Regions from separate parts of the Paenibacillus sp. J22P277 genome, predicted to be linked through region 1. Evidence: riboswitches for the same ligand, from Rfam matches in the RefSeq annotation. Region 1 holds a riboswitch; each other region holds the start of a gene.

Region 1 (4,891 bases):
GCACGGCCGTCGCGCTCGTGCCTTCGGAAGCGGAGGTCATCTCCGCGCCCGAATGGTACCGGCAGATTGAGGACGATCCCGCAAAGTGCCGGGACATCGCCCTGCAGCTGCAGGACAAGCTGCGCATGATGCAGCAGCGCATCGACCAGCTCACGCAGGTGGCGCCCGCCGATAAGCTGCGCAAGCTGCAAGCGTGGCTCCGCCTCTATATCGGGCCGGCCGAGCTGACCGACGTGCTGACGCAGGACGAGATCGGCCAGCTGATCGGCCTGCGCCGCGAGACCGTCAACCGGCTGCTTCGTGCGCAGCGAGCCGAAGGCTGAGCAGGGCACGTTCCGGCAAGTTTCCGGCGGGCCGGCCAGCGCCGCGATGCCGCTAGGCGCGATACCCGCGAATCAGTCCAATCCCCCGGCCGGACCGAAGAATTCGAAATGAATATCCTCGGCCGGCACCCCCCACTCCTTCAGCGCCAGGTTGACCGTCCGCATGAACGGCTCCGGACCGCAGAAGTAGAACCCCGCATCGCGCATCCCCGCTGTCTGCTTCAGCCACGGCAGGTCGACATATCCTTCTTTGTGGAACGCGCCCGCTTCCCTGTCCCGCTCCGTCGGATTCGCGTATACCCAGTATGCCTCGAAGTTCGGCCGATCTTGCACGAGGCCGTCCACCTCGTCCTTGAGCGCGTGCATGCCGCCGTGCTGCGCCGCATGGATAAACGTCACCTTGCGCTCCGGCTGCGTCTCCGCGATGGTGCGCAGCATGCTCACCATCGGCGTCAAGCCGACGCCGCCGCTGATCAGGACGACGGGGCGCGAATCGCTGCGGTCGAGCGTGAAGCTGCCGGCCGGTGCCGAGACCGGCAGAACGGCGCCTTCCTCGATCTCTTCGTGCAGATAGACCGAGACCCTGCCGGCCGGACGGTCCGGCACGGTATTCTCCCGCTTCACGGAGATCCGGTAATGTCCTGCGCCCGGCGAGCCCGACAAGCTGTACTGGCGGATGTGCGTATGCTCTTCGCCCGGAATGGCCAGCTTCACGCTGATATACTGCCCGGGCTCGAATGCCGCGATCTCCCCGCCGTCCGCCGGCACCAGATAGAACGACGTAATGACCTCGCTCTCGCGCTCCTTGCGCGCGACTTTGAATGCGCGGAAACCTTCCCAGCCGCCCCGCTGCTTCTCCGCTTGCTCGTACATCTCCTTCTCGACGCCGATGAACGCGCCGGCGATCACGCCGTAGGCTTCGCCCCAAGCGCCGATGATCTCGTCCGTCGCGGCGTCGCCGAGCACTTCCTTGATCGCGCCGAGCAGATGCTCGCCGACGATGGGGTAATGCTCCGGCTTGACGCCCAAGCTGCGGTGCTTGTGCGCGATGCCCCTCACGACCGGCAGGATCGACTCCAGCTTATCGATATTGGCCGCGGCCGCGTATACCGCGTTCGCGAGCGCCGTCTGCTGCCTGCCCTGCTTTTGATTGGCGTGATTGAATATATTCAGCAGCTCCGGATGGCTTTCGAACAACCGCTCGTAGAAGCGCTTCGTGATCGTTGTGCCGTGAATCTCCAACACCGGTACCGTGGATTTGATAATGGCGATCGTTTCTTGTTTTAGCATCGTGATTCCTCGCTTTCTTGTCGCTTGGATTTGATGTCTCCAGTATACGGTTCGGGAGATCGATCCCGGTGTGATTGCAATCACAGCGATTAGGGCGAATGTGTGACTATACTGGATAAATCTTCCCGCGAGGGAGAACCAGCGTAAATATTTTCCATTCGCACAGGAAACGACGCGGTTTTTGTCGAATTAAGCGGGTAAAGATTAGCGACCTCATAGCCCAAGGAGAATGCAGCGATGATCCAAGTAAACGAAGCGCGCAGGAAACAAATCACGTACACCGGCATCACGGAGCAGGACCTGGCTTATTTGCGGAGCAACCGGCCGCTCTTCGAGCAGATCACGAGCCTGGTCGTCGACCAGCTCTACGAGAAAGTCGCGGCGATACCCGAGCTGCGGGCCATCATCGACAAGCACAGCACGCTGGAGCGGCTGAAGGAAACGCAGCGCCGGTACTTCCTGTCCATGACGGACGGCGTCATCGACGACGCGTTCATCGAACGCCGGATCGCGATCGGCCATATCCACTCGCGGATCGGCCTGACGACCGACTGGTACCTCGGCACCTACATGCTCTATCTCGATACGGCGGTACAGAATTTCCAACGCATCGCGCCGGACTCGTGGATGACCATCATCCTCGCGTTGTCCAAAATGTTCAATCTCGACTCCCAGCTGGTGCTCGAAGCGTACGAGAAGGACGAGAAGGATAAAATCCAATCGCTCTCGGACGCCAGGCAGTCGACGCTGACGACGATCAGCCGCATCGTCCAGGAGCTCTCGGCCATGATCGTGGAGCTCGGCAGCAGCAGCCAATCCGTCGCGGATTCGGCCAGCCATACGGCGGACATCCAGGATCAGGCGAACCTCAAGGTGCGCGAGCTGCAGTCCAAGATCGGCGAGATCGACGGCATCGGCTCGCTGCTGCAGGAAATCTCCGACCAGAGCCAGCTGCTCGGCATCAACGCCGCCATCGAAGCGGCGCATGCCGCGGACCACGGCCGCGGCTTCGGCGTCGTCGCCGGCGAGATTCGCAAGCTCGCCAGCCATTCCAAGGATTCGCTCGTCACCGTGCGGGCGAAGCTGCAGGAGATCTCGGGGGTCATCGGCGAAGTCATGCGCGACGCCGAGCGGACGTCGATGCTGGCGCGCGACCAGGCGGCCAGCTCGCAGGAGCTGACGTCCTTCGTGCAGATGATCGAGACGATCACGCTGGAGCTGGAAAGCATCCGGTAGCGCTGGAAAGCTTCCAGCAGCTCTGGAAAGCTTCCAGCAGCCGTGCTATAGTAAGGCTAACCGAATACCTTGTTTATTCACTAGGGGAGTCTGACGACTGAGACGCGGAACCGATCCGCGGACCCTTGGAACCTGATCTGGGTGATGCCAGCGTAGGGAAGTGGATGGAAACCGACCAAGACGCGCCATGCCGCGTTTCGAGGCGCCCGCCCCTTTCCTTATTCGGAAACGGGAGCGGGCTTTTTCTATTGCATCATAAGGAGGTGCGCTTATGGCGGCGTTATTGTCCCTGCACGATGTCTCGTTCGCGTTCGGCCGCGGCCGCGCGGGCGGCGACCGGCTGTTCGACGGCCTCTCGCTGGAGGTGCGCGAAGGCGAATTCGTCTCCGTCGTCGGCGCCAGCGGATCGGGCAAGAGCACGCTGTTCAAGCTGATCGCCGGGCTGCTGGAGCCGGCCGGCGGCGAGATTTCCCTATACGGCGAGCGCGCGCCGCGCCGCCTCGGCCGGATTGCCTACATGCCGCAGCAGGATCTGCTGCTGCCGTGGCGCACGGTCATGGACAACTGCCTTCTGCCGCTGGAGCTGACGCCTCAAGGCCGGAGCGCGGACGGCAGGAGCGAGGTCCTGAAGCTGCTGAAGCTGCTCGGACTCGAGGGCTGCGAGGACGCGTATCCCGCCGAGCTGTCCGGCGGCATGAAGCAGCGCGCCGCATTCCTGCGCACGCTCATGGCCGGGCAGCCGCTCCTGCTGCTCGACGAGCCGTTCGGCGCGCTCGACGCCATGACCAAGCGCGAGCTGCACCGCTGGCTGCTGGGGTTGTGGGGCGATCTGAACAAGAGCGTCCTGTTCATCACGCACGATCTCGAGGAAGCCATCCTGCTGAGCGACCGCATCTACCTCATGCCCGTGGCCGGCAGCGGCGAACCGGCGCGGGAGCTGCGCGTCGAACTTCCGCGGCCGCGGGATTCCCGGATGAAATACGAGCCTGCCTTTATTCGGTTCAGGCAAGAATTGGAGCGGCTGCTGGATGACCAAACGCAAACCGCTACTTAACGCGCTGCTCGCGCAGTACGGACTGTTTCTGCTCCTGCTGCTCGCGCTGCTCGGCGCCTGGGAATGCGGCGTCCGGCTGGGCTGGGTGCCGTTCTTCATCCTCCCCGCCCCGACGTCCGTCGCGGAAGCGCTCGGCGAGGACGCGCATCTGCTGTTCGGCCGGCATCTGGCCGCCACCGTCACGGAATCCGCCCTCGGCTTCCTGCTCTCCGTCTGCGTCGGCTCGCTGCTCGCGACCTTGATGCATATGTACCGGACGCTCGACAAGGCGCTGTATCCGTTCATTATCGTAAGCCAGACGATTCCGCTCATCGCGCTCTCGCCGGTCTTCATCCTCTGGTTCGGCTACTCGATCTGGAGCAAGGTCGCCGTCGTGTTCCTGACCGCCTTCTTCCCGATCGTCGTCGGCGCGTACGACGGACTCGGCAAGGGCGATGCCGGCTACAGGGACCTGCTGCTCACGATGGGCGCCGGCCGGTGGGCGATCTTCCGCAAGGTGCAGGTGCCGCTGGCGCTGCCTTCCTTCTTCTCCGGACTCAAGCTGTCGGTCGTCTACAGCGTCGTCGGCGCGACGATCGGCGAATGGCTCGGAGGCAGCGAAGGACTCGGGTATTTCACCCGCCGCATGTCCGGCAGCCTGCAGACGGATGCCATGTTCGCATCGGTATTCCTCCTGTCCGCGCTCGGCGTCGTGTATTTCTTGCTCATCGTAGGGCTGGAATATTGGCTGGTTCGCAGGAAGCGGCGGCGATCCGCTTTTCGATAAACCGCAGCGAAGATTTTCCCATTCTTAGGCAAGGGAAGGATGCTTCGAGAAGCTCCTTGCCGCGCTTTCAAAAAGAAGGACGGATCGCATATGAAGAAGCACTCCTCTCTACCCGTATTGCTTGCCGCATCGCTGTTCGCGCTGCTGCTCGGCGGCTGCGGCTCGTCGAACGGCAATGCCGGGACGAATGCCGGCGCCGGCGATAACGCCGCCAACGCGCCG
Region 2 (4,891 bases), on a different contig from region 1:
GGCGGTTGCTTTCCCACAGCGACAACAACCAGGCTTGCATATGCTGCCGCGTCAGCGCGTCCAGAGCGCTGAACGGCTCGTCCAGGCACATCAGCTTCTGCGGGGACAGCAGCGCCCGCAGGAAGGATACCCGCTGCTGCATGCCGCCCGAAAGCACGTCCGGATACTGGTGCGCCGTCGCTTCCAAACCGACCCGCGCCAGCCAGTCGCGCGCCAGCGCGCGCGCCTCGCGTTTGCCGATGCCGGCGATCGTCAACGACAGCTCGATGTTCGCCGTCACCGTCAGCCACGGCATCAGCGAAGCCTGCTGCGGCATGTAGGCGATATGGCCGCGGCTACCGACGGTGCTCGATCCGTGGATGGCGATATCGCCTTCCGTCGGCAGCTCCAGCCCCCCGATCAAGCGAAACAAGGTCGTCTTGCCGCTGCCCGACGGGCCGATCAGCGTCACGAACTCGCCTTCGCCCACCTGGAACGTGACGTCCGCAAGCACTTCTTTGCCGGGCGTCTTGCGCGAGCCGGCGAAGCGTTTGGACAGGTGTCGAACTTCCAGCACATTGCTCATGTGCGGCTTCCCTCCTTCCCGCGGGGAGACGATCCGCGGACGATCAGCCGCTCCGCGAGCGCGATGACGCCGAACAACGCCAGGCTGAGCAGGACGATGACCGCGATGGCCGCGAACACTTTCACGGTCTCGAAGCCGTGTTGGGCGATCAGAATGAAGTAGCCGAGTCCGCTGTCGGAGCCGATCGCCTCCGCGTAGATGGCGCTGATGACGCTGTAGGAAGCCGCGATCTTGAGGCCCGAGAACAGATGAGGCACCGCCCCCGGCAGTTCCAGCCGCCAGAACAGCTGGCTTTGCGACGCGCCGATCATCCGCATATACTCGAACAGCCGTCCGTCGCTCTTCGAGAGCCCCGTCATCATGGCAACCGCCACGGGAAAGAACGTCACGAGCGCGATCAAGATGACGCGCGGCAGCATGCCGAAGCCGAACCAGAGCACGAGCAGCGGACCGATTGCCATGATCGGGACGTTTTGGCTCAGCACGAGCAGCGGATAAAAACCCGATTTCACCCAGGGAATGACGTGCAGCAGCGCGGCGATCAAAAACCCGAGCAGCGCGCCGGCACCGAAGCCGATCAGCGTGATGCGGAGCGTGCCCCACATATGATGCGCCAGCTGCGGCGCGGAATCGTACGCTTGCTTCGCGATGGCGGACGGCGACGGCAGGATGTAAGCGTCGGTTCCGAACAGCCAGACCGCAGCCTGCCAGAGCAGCAGAAAAGCCGCCGTCACGATCAACGGCGGCAGCAGGCGGGCGCGTTTACTGCCCATCCGGATATTTCTCCAGCAGCACGTCCATCGACGCGGTGCCTGCCGGCACGTAGTACACCTTAATCTGCGAGATAACGGACGGACAGCCCATCTCGGCCATCGCGTCGTTCATCTCCTGCACGACCCCGAAAAGCTTGCCGAGATCGCCCTCCATCGTCGTCTCGAGCGGCGCTACGCGGTAAGGCACGCCGGCCGCCTTGATGATCTCGATCGCGCGGTCGACGAACGGAATGACGCTCTCCCCGTTCGGCGTGCGCGGCAATATTTGAATGCTTACGAGTGCGTTGGCCATGGTCGATCAGTTCTCCTTTTTCGGCAGGAAGTCGTTGGTGAACGCCTTCTCGGCGTCGAGCTGCTTGTCGAGCAGCTTATGGTCGTACATCCAGCCGGCGTAGTTGGTCCATACTTCGAGCTTCTGCTCGCCCCATCGCGGCGCGTCCGCTTGGTATTGGGGACTGAGCCATTTCTGGCTGGCGCGAACGAGGTCGGCGTTCAAATCCGGCACGGCCTTGATCAGAACGTCCGCCGCTTCGTCCGGATGGTCGATCGCGAACCGGTAGCCTTCGGATGCCGCCGCCATGAACGCTTCCACCGTATCCTTGTGATCCGCGATCATTTTCTCGTTAGTCGCCAGAACCGGCGTGTAGTAGTCGAGCTTCTTGCTGTAGTCGGTCAAGTAGACCATGTTGATCTTCTCGCCGCGCAGCTCCGCTTCGATCCCGTCCCAACCGTAGTAGATCCAGGCGAAATCGATGTTCTTCTTCGTCGCGGTGAAGAAGTCGGAGTCGCCGATATTGACGATTTTGACTTTCTTGGCGTCGCCGCCGTCTTCCTGCATCAGCGAATCAATGACGGCCGGTTCCGCGGGCGAGCCCCAGCCGCCGTATGTTTTGCCTTCGAACGCTTTCGGCGACGCGATGTTCTTCTCGACCGGCGAAGCGAAGCCGGACGTGTTGTGCTGAATGACCGCGGCGATCGAGACGAGCGGCACCCCTTGAATGCGCGCCTGCGTGACGCCTTCCTGATAGCTGACCCCGAAATCGGCGGCGCCCGTCGCGATCATCGTGTCCGCGCCGGCCTCGCCCGGCTGGATGATGTCGACCTTCAGGCCGTGCTGCTCGAAAAAGCCTTTATCGCGGGCCACGTAGAGGCCCGTATGGTTCGTGTTCGGCGTCCAGTCCAGCACGACCTTGATTTCCTGCAGCTTGTCCGCGTCGGAAGCCGTTCCGCCGTTATCGCCTGCCGCCGTATTCGCGCCGTTGCTGTCGCCGTTAGCGGCTCCGTTCTTGGTTTCGTTCGCGGCATTGCCGTTATCGTTCTTCGCCCCGCAGCCTGCCAATGCCACCGCCAGAATCAGCAGCGCCGCCAGCGCGGATCTCAACCCCGCCTGCCTTAATCTACTTCCCACTTCCGTTCTCTCCCCTCGCATGCTCCTTGCCGGGCTGCGGATAGTTTGCGAGCCGTCAACCGTCCCATACCGTGACCTGATATCCCCTATGTTTCCCCCGCGTTCCTGATTGAATCAGCAGCTGCGGCGCCGGCATGCCAACCGCCTCCTCCCCGTTAACGAACAAAAGGCATCCTCCGGTCGGAGGATGCCTTAATCAGCAGCTAACGGCATGCGGCAACACCTTTCAAAAAGGCGCGCGCATAGCTGTACGCAATTCCTACGCTGGCATTATCCAGATCAGGTCAAGGGTCGAGATCGTTAGGGATCTCCTCTCAGCCGGCCAATTCCAGCTCCCCGTCATGTATTCAATTCGGTCGCAACGTGCCTATTATAGCAGACATTCCGTAAAATGGCACCCCTTAAAGCGGAAAACGCCCGGCAGGGGGCGGAATGCGCGAGTTGGACTGGAGATGGGCGGCGAGAATGGGAACGAGAGCGGCGGAAAACGGAAGTAAACGTGAATGCAGCGTAGAATGGGCCTGGTAACTGCGTAATACGGGAAAAAAAACAGCGCAGAATGCGGGTGGATGCAGCTTAGGACGAGAGTAGAAGCTGCTTAGAACCGAGAGTAGAAGCTGCGTAGAACGTTAGTGAATGCAGTGTAGAGGCGACAGGAAGCAGTGTAGTACACGAGCGAAGCTGCGAAGCTTAACCACTGCTTAGTACATGCTTTCGCCGTTCAGGAGGCGCTCGTAGCGCGCGATCTGCCGCAAGCTCGCTTCGCGCAGCGGCAGCCCTTTCAACCACGCCGCGTACCACTCGGCGGTCCAAGCGACCGCCGCCTCCGCGCCGAGGCGCGGCTGCCAGCCAAGGCGCGCCGCGGCCTTGGCGGTATCGAGCAGGGGCGCCGCGGACGGCTGGCGCCCCCGCTCGCCCTCGCCGGCGGCCGCGTCGCCCGCCGGCGCAGCCCAAGGGCTGCCGAGGCCGGCGCACAGCGCCTCGGCCAGCCAGGCCGGGGTCCGCGCCTCCGATGCGCGCGGACCGAGGTTCCACGCCTCGGCGAAGGCTTCGCCGCCGGGCGGGAACAAACGCTGCGCGAGCGCGAGGCAGCCCGCGAGCGCGTCGAGCACGTGCAGCCAGGGCCGGGCATTCTCCGGCCCTGCGGGCGGCGTCGCCGCGCGCCCCCGCGAGGCGGCGCGCGCGCACTCTGCCGCGAGGCGGCCGGCCGCGAAATCGCCGCCGCCGAGCAGATGGCCCGCGCGCACGGTCGCGACCGCGGGCCCGCCGGCAGCGCCGGCGAAGAACGCGCGGCGGAACGCGGCCGCGGCCAGCTCCGCGCCGGCCTTGCTCGCCTCGGCCGGCGATTCGCCGCCGAGCGGGTCGGTCTCGCGCAAGCCGGCCTCCCCTGCGCGGGGCGCGTAACAATCATCCGACGTCACCGCGACGACGGCGCGAATGGGCACGTCGCGGCCGACGAGCCGCACCGCGTCCAGCAATGCGGCGACGCCGACGACCTCGACGTCGAACAACGCCGCGAGGGTCGGTTCGTCGGTCGATTCTGGCGCAGCGGCACCCGCCAGATGAAAGATCAGATCGGGCTTTGTCTGCTGAAGGGCAGCCATCAGCTGACGCGTATCGCGGATGTCCCCGCGAATCCATGGCAGATGCGGCTCGAGTCCGCAGAGCCGGTACATCGACGAACCGTTCGGCAGATCGTCGCTGAATCCCGTCACGGCGCCGCCGAGACGCTGCAGCCACAGCGTCAGCCAGCTCCCCATGAAGCCGGTCTGTCCCGTAATGAATATTCGTTTTCCTGGCCAAAACGATGATTCCGTCATTGCGGTCGTCTACATCCTCCCCGCTTCGAATGCGAAGCTTCAGAGCCGAAAGCCGCTCTTCGTCCTATCAGCTTATGCACCCTCCGCCTCCGCCGTTTTTGTCCCGCCTCAATCTGGGCGAATGCCCCGCGCCACTCGCCGCGACGCACAAAAAAACCGGGGGCTAAGACCCCCGGCCGTTCCTGAATTTCTGCGTATGCGCCTTTGCCTCGTCGGTGTTCGTCACCCGGTTGCGGCTCCATTCGATCAAGATGCGGTCGATATACCGGAAATGCAGCTTGCCTGCAAAGACCGCTTCCTTGAGCGCGAAGCGGATCAATTCGTC
Region 3 (4,891 bases), on a different contig from region 1:
TCATCGCGGCTCCGATCGCCGACGTGATATGGTCGTAGCCCGGGGCGATATCCGTCGTCAGCGGACCCAGCGTATAGAACGGCGCCTCCTTGCAGACCTCCAGCTGACGGTCCATGTTCTCCTTGATCAGATGCATCGGCACGTGGCCCGGCCCCTCGATCATGACCTGCACGTCATGCTTCCACGCGATATGAGTCAGCTCGCCGAGCGTGTCCAGCTCCCCGAACTGCGCCTCGTCGTTGGCATCGGCGATCGAACCCGGACGCAGGCCGTCGCCCAAGGAGAAGGCTACGTCATACCGCTTCATGATCTCGCAGATGTCCTCGAAATGCGTATACAGGAAGTTCTCCTTGTGATGCGCCAGGCACCATGCCGCCATGATCGAGCCGCCGCGGGACACGATGCCCGTGACGCGCTTCGCCGTGAGCGGGATATAGCGGAGCAGCACGCCCGCATGGATCGTGAAATAATCCACCCCCTGCTCCGCCTGCTCGATCAGCGTATCGCGGTACACTTCCCACGTCAGGTCCTCCGCCTTGCCGTCGACCTTCTCGAGCGCCTGGTAAATCGGCACCGTCCCGACGGGGACGGGCGAATTGCGGACGATCCATTCGCGCGTCGTATGAATGTTTTTGCCGGTGGACAGGTCCATGATCGTGTCCGCGCCCCAGCGCGTCGCCCACGTCATCTTCTCGACCTCCTCCTCGATCGAGGAAGCGACGGCGGAATTGCCGATGTTCGCGTTGATCTTCACGTGAAAATGCCTGCCGATGATCATCGGCTCGCTCTCGGGATGGTTGATATTCGCGGGAATGATCGCCCGTCCGGCGGCCACCTCCGCGCGCACGAACTCCGGCGCCATGCCCTCGCGGATCGCGATGAATTCCATCTCCGGCGTGACGATGCCCTGCCTCGCGTAGTGCAGCTGCGTCACGTTGCGGCCGTTTCGCGCCCGCAGCGGTCTCCGCGCAAGTCCCGGAAACACGTCAGCGCCCCGTTGCGACACTGCTGCCTCGCTGCGATATCCGTTATCCAGCGGCACGATCGTCCGTCCCTCGTACGCTTCCGTATCGCCGCGTTCCGCAATCCATGGCCCGCGCAGCGCGGGCAGTCCTTTCGTGACGTCGGTCGCATGGCCGGCATCCGTATACGGTCCGCTGGCATCGTACACCGCCAGCGGCGCATTCTCCGTCTCGCCGTTCCTTCCCGTCGTGGGCGTCAGCCCGATCTCCCTCATCGGCACCCGAATATCCGGGCGGCTTCCTTCCGCGTACACTTTGCGGCTCCCCGGCAGCGGGGTCGTCATAATCGCCATCTCGCAAAACCTCCTCGTCTGGTTGGCGCCTTCGCCGCTTCCTCCCGCTGTCAGGCAGACGAACGGAAACGAAGTCGGAGCCGGAAAAACACTAGGAGGCCTGCAAAGTGCGGGGAGCCGAACGGACCCGTCATCGCCGACGAGGCCGCTTATGCCCTTCCCATCCGCTGCTTGCCGGAGCGCCAAGCTGTCGACGGCTGCCGCCCGAGTAACGGCGGCGCACGTGCCCTGCTTGGAATTCGCGGAGATACGGCAGCCGACCGACGGCTCCGTCCTCTTCCGCAAAACAAAAAAACCGCTCCGGCGAAGGAGCGGCAAAATGTCGCGGTCGGCTGCCCGCGGCCTCCGGAACGCTTGAGGTTCCTGGCGGCGGGCGGAGTCCGCGGCAGTCGGAGCGCGGCGTTTGCGCCGACGGCTCTGACGCGCGATACTCGAGGTCGCACGTACATTCCCACTTTCCTACGCTGGCATAACCCAGATCAGGTTCAAAGGGACCAAGGCATTCGCCTTATCTCAGCCCGTGCGGGCGCCCCTAGTGGATTTCCTGACAAGACTATACCCCCGCAGGGAAAAGTTGTCAACCAAGCAGGACAAGCAGGAAGAAAAAGGATTGACAGCAGGCACTTTTTGCCTCTATACTTACTTTAAATAGTAAAGTACATTACTTTATGTAATTAATTATCGGAGGTTTTGTCCATGTCCACGTCCAAATGGCAAGTCGATGTCGCGCACAGCAGCGTAGATTTTACGATCAAACACATGATGATTGCGAAAGTCAAAGGCGCGTTCCATGAATTCAGCGCGGATATCGAAGCGGATCCAAACGACCTGACGACGGCAAACATCCAGTTCAACGTGGTGCTGAACAGCATCGACACGCGCAACGCGGACCGGGACAATCACCTTCGCACCGGCGATTTCTTCGATATCGCGCACTATCCGACGCTTTCGTTCCAATCGACCTCGATCCGCCGGACGGGCGACGGCGAATACGACGTGAACGGCGATCTGCATCTACACGGCCTGACGCGTCCGGAAACGTTCCATGTCGCGTACGAGGGCAGCGGCAAGGACCCTTGGGGTAACGAGAAGGTCGGCTTCAGCGCCAAAGGCGCCATCAGCCGCAGCAGCTACGGCCTGACGTACAATGCCGTCCTCGAGACGGGCGGCGTACTTATCGGCGACGACGTGAAGTTCACGATCGAGCTTGAAGCCGTGAAAGCGAACTGATTCCGCTGAAGCGCGAATAGCAGCATCGCATTAAAAAACCAGTACCGGCGGGTACTGGTTTTTTGCATTATTGCAACCTATTGTTCGTCGCGTTATCGCTGGCTTTGAGCGCGAGTTTCGCTTTGGTCAGCGTGTTGTTCTCCACGGTATACGCCGGCGCCCCCGTGCCTGCATACTGCGTGGAAATTCCGATCGCGGCCACGTTGGCGACGATGGCATTCCCCCGGATCTGGGCGCTTCCGATATCGAACCGATCATTCCGCGTCCAGTAATCGCCGAGCCGAATCAGCTCCGTCGAGACGGACGTGAGATTGTTCGCCGTTATGTTGTTGTTCTCGACGCGCACGTTAGCGGCGGATTGCACGCTGATCGCCGGCGAGTTTCCTTTCAGCTCGAACGCCGAATTCACGATCGTCAGGTCCAGCTTGGAATTATCTCCGTACAACGTATTCGTCATCGTCGCATTCGATTTGAACGCACACCCGTCAAAGCTGTATTTGCCCGGCAGCGTCGCATTGATCGCTCCGAAACGTCCGCCGTCCGCGGCTTCGAACCGGCATCCCGTATACGTTCCCGGCGGAAGGCTAAGTCCGCTTTCGCTATTGAAGCCCAAGATCTGCACGTTGTTGAATATGCCGCCTTCCGCCGCGCCGCTCGATATGGCGCCGAGCCTCGTTTTCCCCGTGATCGTCATATTCGTGATCCGAATCGGCTTGCCCCAGAGCGAGAGCGCGTTGTCCATCTTCCCCGTCGACGTGATCGTGATATTCGACAGCTCCACCCCGAACGCCACCGTGGCGCTGACGGACAGCATCGCGTCCGTGAACGTCATGCCGTCCACCGCAATATTCGGTCCCGCGAAATACGCGTACGAGTCGTTCATCGCGTTGCCCTTGAATGTCGCATCGTTCTCCGCGACGATCCGGCTCCCGTCGAAATGATTGCCGGTTACGAGCGCATCCGAAAACGGATCCGATACGGCCAAGCCGATTAACCCCTTCGACCCGAAGCGATTGTTCTCTACCACTGCCTTGCGGCCGTCGAACAGCACGAGATCATATGCCGCGTTATTGTAGAACTCATTATTCCGTATGGTAACGTTTGAATTCAGAAACCCGTTGTAATCGTAGCCGCCTTCGACATCGATGCCCGACTGCGGCGCGATCCCTTTCATGTCATGGAACTTGCTGTCCGCAATCAACACTTGATTGGCTCCGCCCACGGTAATGCCCTGACGCCGGTTAAAATCGAATTCCGAATTCCGGACGACGGCGTTCTTCGTGACGACCCGATTCCAGATCTCCGTGTAAACGCCGGCCGCGGCCGATTTGGCGACGCTGAACACGATGTAGTAATGATCGGCGCCGGCGGGAATTTCGATGCGATCCCGTTTATTGGCCCACACCTTTTTCAGAAAACCGCCATTGGCCGAATAGAAATACAACGCCGAGCCGACCGGCAAGTTTTTGGAGTTGGAGATTTCGATCGCGTTCTCCGTCTTGAATATCGGATTGCTGAAATTCAGCGCCGTTTTCGTGCGGATCTTCGACGCGTCGGCGATCAGCTTGCCCTGGTCGTCGATCGAACCGGTGACGAAATCGTTTTCGTACAAATCCTTGATCATTTGACCGATGCCTCCGATTACGAGGCCGTCGCCCGTGAACATCTCCGACTTTACGCCGTCCACCGTGACCGACGAGGCGCCTTCGATCAGGATTCCGTGTCCGCTTTCATGCGTGCCCGCGCTGTAGGCATTGGCCTTTTTCGAATAATCGTGCTTGTCCTTGTCCCCGCGGTAAACGCCCCCCACGAGTTGCACGTCATGAACCCCGTAACCGATGTACATGACCTGGTAGCTCTCGCTGCCGTTTGCCTCCTTCTGCAATACCGCATCCGGGGGCAGTTCGAACCTCATGTTGGACACCATGTTGATCCTGCTGTTTTTATCGATCAGGTACGTGCCCGATGGCAGCGACACGGCGGTAACGTCGTTTTCCGAGGCCCACTTCAACGCATTGTTTATGCCTTTTGTCGTTTCCACGGGATGCGTCCCGTCCTTATATATGTTCCATTTGGCCAAATTGATGTCGAAGCGAATGCTTTGCTGCGCCTGATCGTCCGCCGCCGCGCTTGCGGGAGCCGCCGAAGCCGTCGATTGCAAAAGCAATAGCAAAGCCAGTCCTGCCGCGAATAAAGATAATTTTTTAAGCAATGGTTTCCCTCCTCCTCTTGTCATTTCTCTAGCATCATATTAATGCTCGTTCTATAAGGTTCACGGAAAGATAGGAAAGACCGTCCCTATCCTACGTTTCCGTAATAGCCGCTCTTCGAGCACCGCGAACGAAT

What was found. A riboswitch is a leader RNA that binds a small molecule or an ion and turns the genes downstream of it on or off. The one in region 1 is predicted to bind thiamine pyrophosphate.
Region 2: linked by a shared signal. The riboswitch ahead of AC50YL_RS01300 (ABC transporter substrate-binding protein) and the one ahead of AC50YL_RS29965 (ABC transporter ATP-binding protein) in region 1 are both predicted to bind thiamine pyrophosphate.
Region 3: linked by a shared signal. The riboswitch ahead of thiC (phosphomethylpyrimidine synthase ThiC) and the one ahead of AC50YL_RS29965 (ABC transporter ATP-binding protein) in region 1 are both predicted to bind thiamine pyrophosphate.

The regions. Positions count from the first base shown of each region.
Region 1 covers NZ_JBXENS010000009.1:98,323-103,213, forward strand. Annotated here, with positions in the region: gene AC50YL_RS29950 (Crp/Fnr family transcriptional regulator) at 1-323, shown strand, start outside; gene hmpA (NO-inducible flavohemoprotein) at 396-1,613, opposite strand; gene AC50YL_RS29960 (protoglobin domain-containing protein) at 1,851-2,849, shown strand; TPP riboswitch at 2,922-3,025, shown strand; gene AC50YL_RS29965 (ABC transporter ATP-binding protein) at 3,121-3,903, shown strand; gene AC50YL_RS29970 (ABC transporter permease) at 3,878-4,669, shown strand; gene AC50YL_RS29975 (ABC transporter substrate-binding protein) at 4,760-4,891, shown strand, end outside.
Region 2 covers NZ_JBXENS010000001.1:270,179-275,069, forward strand. Annotated here, with positions in the region: gene AC50YL_RS01285 (ABC transporter ATP-binding protein) at 1-565, opposite strand, end outside; gene AC50YL_RS01290 (ABC transporter permease) at 562-1,338, opposite strand; gene AC50YL_RS01295 (thiamine-binding protein) at 1,328-1,630, opposite strand; gene AC50YL_RS01300 (ABC transporter substrate-binding protein) at 1,637-2,746, opposite strand; TPP riboswitch at 2,986-3,095, opposite strand; gene AC50YL_RS01305 (GDP-mannose 4,6-dehydratase) at 3,448-4,566, opposite strand; gene AC50YL_RS01310 (DnaD domain protein) at 4,730-4,891, opposite strand, start outside.
Region 3 covers NZ_JBXENS010000011.1:163,268-168,158, forward strand. Annotated here, with positions in the region: gene thiC (phosphomethylpyrimidine synthase ThiC) at 1-1,315, opposite strand, end outside; TPP riboswitch at 1,755-1,859, opposite strand; gene AC50YL_RS32775 (YceI family protein) at 2,012-2,545, shown strand; gene AC50YL_RS32780 (right-handed parallel beta-helix repeat-containing protein) at 2,613-4,757, opposite strand.